One region of the Kocuria rhizophila DC2201 genome, then DNA from elsewhere that is predicted to be linked to it. Evidence: riboswitches for the same ligand, from Rfam matches in the RefSeq annotation. Region 1 holds a riboswitch; each other region holds the start of a gene.
What was found. Region 1 has a riboswitch for S-adenosylmethionine ahead of KRH_RS08180 (bifunctional o-acetylhomoserine/o-acetylserine sulfhydrylase). Riboswitches for the same ligand answer to the same signal wherever they lie in the genome.
Positions count from the first base shown of each region.

Region 2: it holds a riboswitch for S-adenosylmethionine, as region 1 does, so the genes downstream of both, KRH_RS10335 (methylenetetrahydrofolate reductase) here and KRH_RS08180 (bifunctional o-acetylhomoserine/o-acetylserine sulfhydrylase) in region 1, are expected to answer to the same signal.
Region 3: it holds a riboswitch for S-adenosylmethionine, as region 1 does, so the genes downstream of both, KRH_RS01125 (cobalamin-independent methionine synthase II family protein) here and KRH_RS08180 (bifunctional o-acetylhomoserine/o-acetylserine sulfhydrylase) in region 1, are expected to answer to the same signal.

Region 1 covers NC_010617.1:1,880,597-1,882,854, forward strand. Annotated here, with positions in the region: gene KRH_RS08180 (bifunctional o-acetylhomoserine/o-acetylserine sulfhydrylase) at 1-983, opposite strand, end outside; SAM riboswitch class IV at 1,058-1,176, opposite strand; gene KRH_RS08185 (VOC family protein) at 1,282-1,920, shown strand; gene KRH_RS08190 (CPBP family intramembrane glutamic endopeptidase) at 2,056-2,258, opposite strand, start outside.
Region 2 covers NC_010617.1:2,395,113-2,397,370, forward strand. Annotated here, with positions in the region: gene KRH_RS10325 (hypothetical protein) at 1-582, opposite strand, end outside; gene KRH_RS10330 (hypothetical protein) at 821-1,150, shown strand; SAM riboswitch class IV at 1,230-1,346, shown strand; gene KRH_RS10335 (methylenetetrahydrofolate reductase) at 1,391-2,258, shown strand, end outside.
Region 3 covers NC_010617.1:257,164-259,421, reverse strand. Annotated here, with positions in the region: gene KRH_RS01135 (CoA transferase subunit A) at 1-16, opposite strand, end outside; gene KRH_RS01130 (3-hydroxybutyrate dehydrogenase) at 123-875, opposite strand; SAM riboswitch class I at 1,003-1,089, shown strand; gene KRH_RS01125 (cobalamin-independent methionine synthase II family protein) at 1,104-2,258, shown strand, end outside.

The DNA of each region.
Region 1 (2,258 bases):
CGGGACTGGAGCCACTGCGCCACCCGCTGGGCGTTGGTCACGTGGCGCTCGACGCGCAGGGACAGGGTCTCGATCCCCTGCTCGATGAGGAAGGCGTTGAACGGGGAGATGGACGCGCCCAGGTCACGCAGCAGCTGCACACGGGCCTTGAGCACGTAGGACAGGTTGACGCCGAAGGCTCCGCCCTCCCCCAGATCCCGCGCGTACACCAGGCCGTTGTACGTGGGGTCCGGCTGGTTGAAGCCGGGGAAGCGCTCCGGGTCCGCGCCGTAGTCGAAGCGCCCGGCGTCCACGATGAACCCGCCGATCGCGGTGCCGTGCCCGCCCAGGAACTTGGTGCCCGAGTGCAGCACGATGTCCGCACCCCACTCGACGGGCCGCACCAGGTACGGGGTGGCCACGGTGTTGTCCACGATCAGCGGCACCCCGGCCTCGTGGGCGATCCCGGCAACGGTCTCCACGTCCAGGACGTCGTTGCGAGGGTTGGGGATCATCTCCCCGAAGAACGCCACGGTGGTGGGCCGCACGGCGTCACGCCACTGCTGGGGGTCGTCCGGGTCCGCCACGAACGTGGTCTCCACGCCCAACCGCGGCAGCGTGTGCTTGAGCAGGTTGTAGGAGCCGCCGTAGAGGGACGGGCTGGCCACCACGTGGGTTCCCGCCCCGCCCAGGTTGAGCACCGCGAGCGTGGCCGCGGCCTGCCCGGAGGAGACCATCAGCGCGCCGACGCCGCCCTCCAGGGAGGCGATGCGCTTCTCCACCACCTCCGTGGTGGGGTTGGTCAGGCGGGAGTAGATGGGGCCCATGTCCTGCAGCGCGAACCGCGCGGCGGCCGTGTCCGCATCAGGGAACACGAAGGACGAGGTCTGGTGGATGGGCAGCGCCCGCGAACCCGTCACGGGGTCAGGGTTCTGGCCCGCGTGGATCTGGCGGGTCTCGAACGCCCAGTCCTGGGGGTTGTCGGGGGTGGGTGCTGTGCTCATGGCCATTCGCCTTCTCGGAAGGATCAGGGGCCAGGCGACCGTCCGCACGGTGCCCGCACGAACGGGCGACCGGTGGCCCGCGCTTGCCGTGGGCGTCGGACGACGTCCCGGCCAGGTCTTCACCCAGGGCACCCCGCCGCGGTGGGAGGGTTGCCGGTCAGCAAGCTGGGGCTTGACGCTGACTCTCGTGACCTAGACCTCCAGTCTGGGAACCCGGCCGCTGCCACGTCAAGTCCGGTGTCCGCAGTGTTGCACCCACCGATTTGGAGGCCCGTGTGACGGGTGCCACGATGACAGCATGAAGCTGGACCACGTTTCCTTCGCAGCACAGCCGGACGGCCTGGAGGCCACCACCGAACGCATCGCGGACCGGTTGGGGATCGAGCCGGTGAAGGGCGGGGTCCATCCCCGCTTCGGCACCCGGAACATGATCCTGCCGCTGACCGACCACCAGTACGTGGAGGTCGTGACCGTCCTGGAGCACCCCGCCGCGGACAAGGCGCCGTTCGGCCAGGCCGTGCGTGCCCGCTCGGAGGCCGGTGGCGGCTGGCTCGGGTGGGTCGTGGAGGTCCCGGACCTCGCACCGTTCGAGCAGAAGCTGGGGCGCCCCGCCGTGCCGGGCGGGCGCATCTTCCCGGACGGCCGTCAGCTGCAGTGGCACCAGATCGGCGTCAAGGGCCTGATCTCGGACCCGCAGCTGCCGTTCATGATCCACTTCGACTCCGAGGACGAGATGCACCCCTCCCGGGCGCGGATCACGGACGTGCGCCTCACGGGCATGGAGATCGCCGGATCCCCGGAGCGCGTCACGGACTGGCTGGGCGGGCCGGTGGAGGACGTCCTGCACTCGCTGGACGTCACCTGGAGCGCCCCGAACGGCACCCCGGGTCTCATGGCCGTCTCCTTCGACACGCCGGACGGGCCCGTCACCATCTGATCCCGCCCACCGCACCCTCCGGGCACGACGACGCCGCTCGCACGGTCCCGCGGGCCGGTGCGTCTCCCGCGCGCCCCACGGTTCACCCGTGGTCGCGGTTCCCGCCAGCAAACGGGTTGGTACCCGCGGTGGCGCTCAGCCGCCCAGGAGCTGAGGCACCAGGAACCCCACGGCGTCCAGCAGGAAGTGGGCGAGCAGCAGCGGGGCGAGCCGCCCACCGCGGCGGTAGAGCCACACGAACACGAGCCCCATCACCAGGTTGCCGAGCGCCGGGCCGATGCCCTGGTACAGGTGGTAGCTCGCCCGCAGCACCGACGACACCACCGCCACCGTCCACC
Region 2 (2,258 bases), 510 kb from region 1:
GTGACCGAACAGCCGGTCCGCCCCGGTGTTCGACGTGATGCCGTAGGCCACCAGCATGTTGGCCCCCGCGGACTGCCCGGGGTAGGGCCCCACGGCGATGCGCACGGGGTCACCGTGGGAGTCCAGCGCGCCGGGCAGGGTGCCGTGGGACGTGGTGCTCGTGGGTGTCACGGGGCTCGCGATCTGCCCGTCCGGCCGGATGGCCAGCATGAGTACGGTGGCGCCCTCGGCGTCCTTGAGGAGCCACGCCCTGGTCTCGGGCGTCGAGGCGTCCGGTGCGCCCACCGTCCATCCCTGCGGGTAGCGGAACCCGATGCTCCCGTCCGGCGTGGTGAAGCTCTGGGTCAGCTCGGCGGCCTGCGCCGCCTCCGGCGAGGGGCTGGGCCGCACACTCGTGGCGGACGGCGACGCCGCGGCGTCGCCCGAGCGACCCGGCGTCGCCCCGCTCGTGACCCCGGCCCCCGACGGCGCGGCGGACGAGGCCCCAGAAGAACCGTCCCCTCCCGACGGCGCCCCGCACGCCCCCAGGGCGAGCACGAGGGTGGCCACGGACAGGCAGCGCAGGGCGCGGGAGGTCGTCATGGTGACGAGTCTCACAGCTGGATCGCCTCCGGCCAAGTGCATTCGAAGACATGAAAACGTGTTGCGCGCCCAACCCCGCCCCCAGAACGGCCCACACCGGCCCCACGTGCGACGACACCCCGGGTTGCTAGGATGAGCGCACTGCCGGCCCGCGCATTCTCGTTCTCGTTCATGTCCTCCGGAGTCACCCCGAGTCGTCGCGGCACACCGTCCGCACCGTCTGCACCGCAAGGGATCCATGACACCGCTGCTGCGTCACCACCGACTGGAGAACGGCCTCTACCAGCTTTCCGCCGTGCTCGGCGTGTTCACCGCGTGCGTCTACACCGCGTCCTTCCTGTTCACGGACTGGTCCGTGCACGCGCCCTATGCCCCGTTCTTCCTGGCCGTCACCACCGGTTCGTTCACGCTGTGCGCGGTGACCGTGTCCCTCGTGCGGCTCTTCCACGAGGACCAGTGCCCGGGCCCGGAGGACTCCTCCGACCTGTTGGACACCGAGCGGATCGTACTCGGCTTCACGCGGGACCCGCACCACACCGGCAGCACCCGCGGCGCCCTCCCGCGCTGATCCCCCGCCCCGACCCACGACGCCGCACGGCCTCCTTTTGACACTCTCCCCGCCCGTGCTACTGTCGCAGCCAACAAAGGATCATGAGTCCCGGTGCAAAGCTCTGGCTAACCGGGCGGCAACCCTCCTGCTGTAGTGGGGTGCCCCAGATGACGATCCGGCCGTCACGCAACCGCGTGGCTGGCAAGTACGGCGCACGGAAATCGACCTCCGGCGTCCTACCGCCGGAGGTTTTCTCATATGTCCGCACCCCTGACCGCCGTCCACCAGGACCTCACCGCGGCGGGCGCCGCGCCCTCGGGCACGTCCTGGCTGGTGCGCCGGCCCCGCCGTTCCACGCTCGTCTCGTTCGAGGTGTTCCCCCCGCGCCCCACCACGGACCCGGACACCGTGTGGCGCAGCATCGACGCCATGGCCCAGGCCGGACCAGACTTCTTCTCGGTCACGCACGGACACTCGGGCGGGCGCGGTGTCTCCCGCGAGGCCCTGCGGCACCTGCGCCGGACCACCCGCACGCCCGTGATGGCGCACTTCACGTGCGGCGGCACGGACCGCGCCGGACTGGAGCGCTCCGTGGAGCATCTGCTGGACGACGGCGTGCGGGACCTCCTCGCACTGCGCGGGGACCCGCCCCTGGGTGCGGGTGAGTGGGTGACCCCTCCCGGGGGGATCGGCCGGGCCTCGGAGCTGGTGCGGCTCATCCGCGACGTCGAGCGGCGTCGTTTCGGGGACGGCTTCCGCCCCGGCACCCGGCCGCTGTCCGTGTCGGTGGCGTGCTACCCCTCCCCCGCGCGCGGCCGCGACTTCGAGGCGGACCTGGCCTCCCTGTGGGAGAAGCAGGAGGCCGGCGCTGACTACGCGATCACGCAGGTGCTGTACGAGCCCGAGGACTACGCCGCGTTCCTCGAGCGGGCACGCTCCGAGGGGATCCACATTCCCGTGGTGGCCGGCCTGATGCCGCTGACCAACCCGAAACGGTTGCAGCGGATGACGGAGATCACCGGTGTGCCCGTGCCCGAGCGGCTCACCCGGTTCCTCACCGCGGGTTCCCCGGACGAGCTGCGGCACCGGGGCACCGCCGCCACGCTGACCCTGATCGACGACCTCC
Region 3 (2,258 bases), 1.1 Mb from region 1:
CTCTGACCTTGGACATGCCCACCCTTTCGCGTTGCCTGCACATGTGATCCGCATCTCAGCGTAGACGGTCCGCGTCCCGGCTGCCGAAAGCGTGGCACGGCAGGCGCGCGGGCGGCGTCGTCTCAGGAGGCGGTCCAGCCGCCGTCCATGGCGTAGGAGGAGCCCGTGACCATCCCGGCGGACGGGCCCGCGAGGAACGCGATCAGCTCCGCGACCTCCTCGGGCTCCACGAGGCGCTTGATGGCCGACTCGGTGAGCATGATCTTCTCGACCACCTGCTCCTCCGGGATGCCGTGCGTGGCCGCCTGGTCCTTGATCTGCTTGTCCACCAGCGGGGTGCGCACGTAGCTGGGGTTCACGCAGTTGCTCGTGACGCCGTGCGGCGCGCCCTCCAGGGCCACCGCCTTGGACAGCCCCTCCAGGCCGTGCTTGGCGGCCACGTACGCGGCCTTGTACGGCGAGGCCCGCAGCCCGTGCACCGAGGACACGTTGACGATCCGGCCCCAGCCCTGCTCGTACATGTGCGGCAGGGCCGCGCGGATCAGCAGGAACGGGGACTCCAGCATGAGCGTGAGGATCCTGTGCAGGTCCGCGGGCTCCACGTCCTGGAGGGGCGAGACCTTCTGGATGCCCGCGTTGTTGACCAGCACGTCCACGTCCAGGCGCAGCCGCGCCAGCGCGGCGGTGTCCGTGAGGTCCACAGCCCAGGCTTCACCGCCCACCTCGTCCGCGAGACGCGCGGCGGCGTCGTGGTCGATGTCCGCGACCACCACGTGCGCACCGCGCGCGGCGAGCGCCCGGACGGCCGCCGCACCGATGCCGCTGGCACCTCCGGTGACGAGTGCCTTCTTCTCCTGCAGAGACTGTTCGGTCATGCGCGGACTCCTCGGGGACGGCGGCCTGGTTCCCGGACGGTGGCCCGGGTCACTCCAGGGTACGCAGGCCCGTGATTCGCCCGACCACCCGTGCGTGAGGTTGGATGGGCGGACACCCGGTGACGGGTGCCCATCCAGAGCGGCTCAGAGATCTGGCTCGATCACGCCGCAGCAACCGGGTCACACCCGGTGCTAATGCCAGAACCGATGGAAAGGATCAGCACAGCCATGCCCTTGAACACCGATCGCATCCAGACCACCCACGTGGGGTCCCTCCCCCGCACGCCGCAGTTGCTCGAGGCCAACAACCGCTTCCAGGCCGGGGAGATCGACCTGGCGCAGTTGGGTGAGGCGCTGGACGCCGGGGTGATCGACGTCGTGCGCAAGCAGCGGGAGATCGGCCTGGACATCGTCAATGACGGCGAGTACGGCCACACCACGTCCGGCGCCGTGGATTACGGGGCCTGGTGGAACTACTCGTTCCACCGCCTGGGCGGGCTGACCCCCACGGACGAGGACCGCTGGCAGACGGCGGAGACGCTGCGCTCGTCGCCGGGCAACATCGTGCTCACGAGCTTCCCGGACCGCCGCGACCGCTCCAAGTTCCGGGAGGCCTACGAGGATCCCACGGCCGGGGTCCTGGCCCACCGCGCAAGCGTGTCCCAGCCGAAGATCACGGGCCCGCTGACCTACACGGGTCAGGAAGCCGTGGCCGGTGACATCCGCCGGATCAAGGAGGCCATGGCCGAGACCGGGGCCACGCAGGGGTTCGTGGCAGCGCTGTCCCCCGGCTCGTGCGCGCGCGTGAAGAACGAGTACTACGCGAGCGACGAGGAACTGGTCTACGCGTGCGCGGACGCGATGCGCGAGGAGTACAAGGCCATCACGGACGCCGGGTTGATCGTGCAGATCGACGACCCCTCGATCGCCGAGTCCTGGGACCAGATCAACCCCGAGCCCACAGTGGAGGACTACCTGGCCTTCACCCAGCTGCGCGTGGACGCCCTGAACTACGCGCTGCGCGACCTGCCCGAGGAGCAGATCCGCTTCCACCTGTGCTGGGGTTCGTGGCACGGCCCGCACACCACCGACCTCGAGTTCAAGTACCTCGTGGACCTCATGCTCACCATCCGCGCGCAGGGCTACAGCTTCGAGGCGTCCAGCCCGCGCCACGGCCACGAGTGGAAGGTGTGGACGGACCACCAGCTGCCCGAGGGCAAGGTGGTCTACCCCGGTTTCGTCTCCCACTCGACCAACGTGGTGGAGCACCCCGAGCTCGTGGCGGACCGGATCGAGCAGTACGCGTCCGTGGTGGGCAAGGAGAACGTGATCGCCTCCACGGACTGCGGTCTGGGCGGGCGACTGCACCCGCAGATCGCGCTG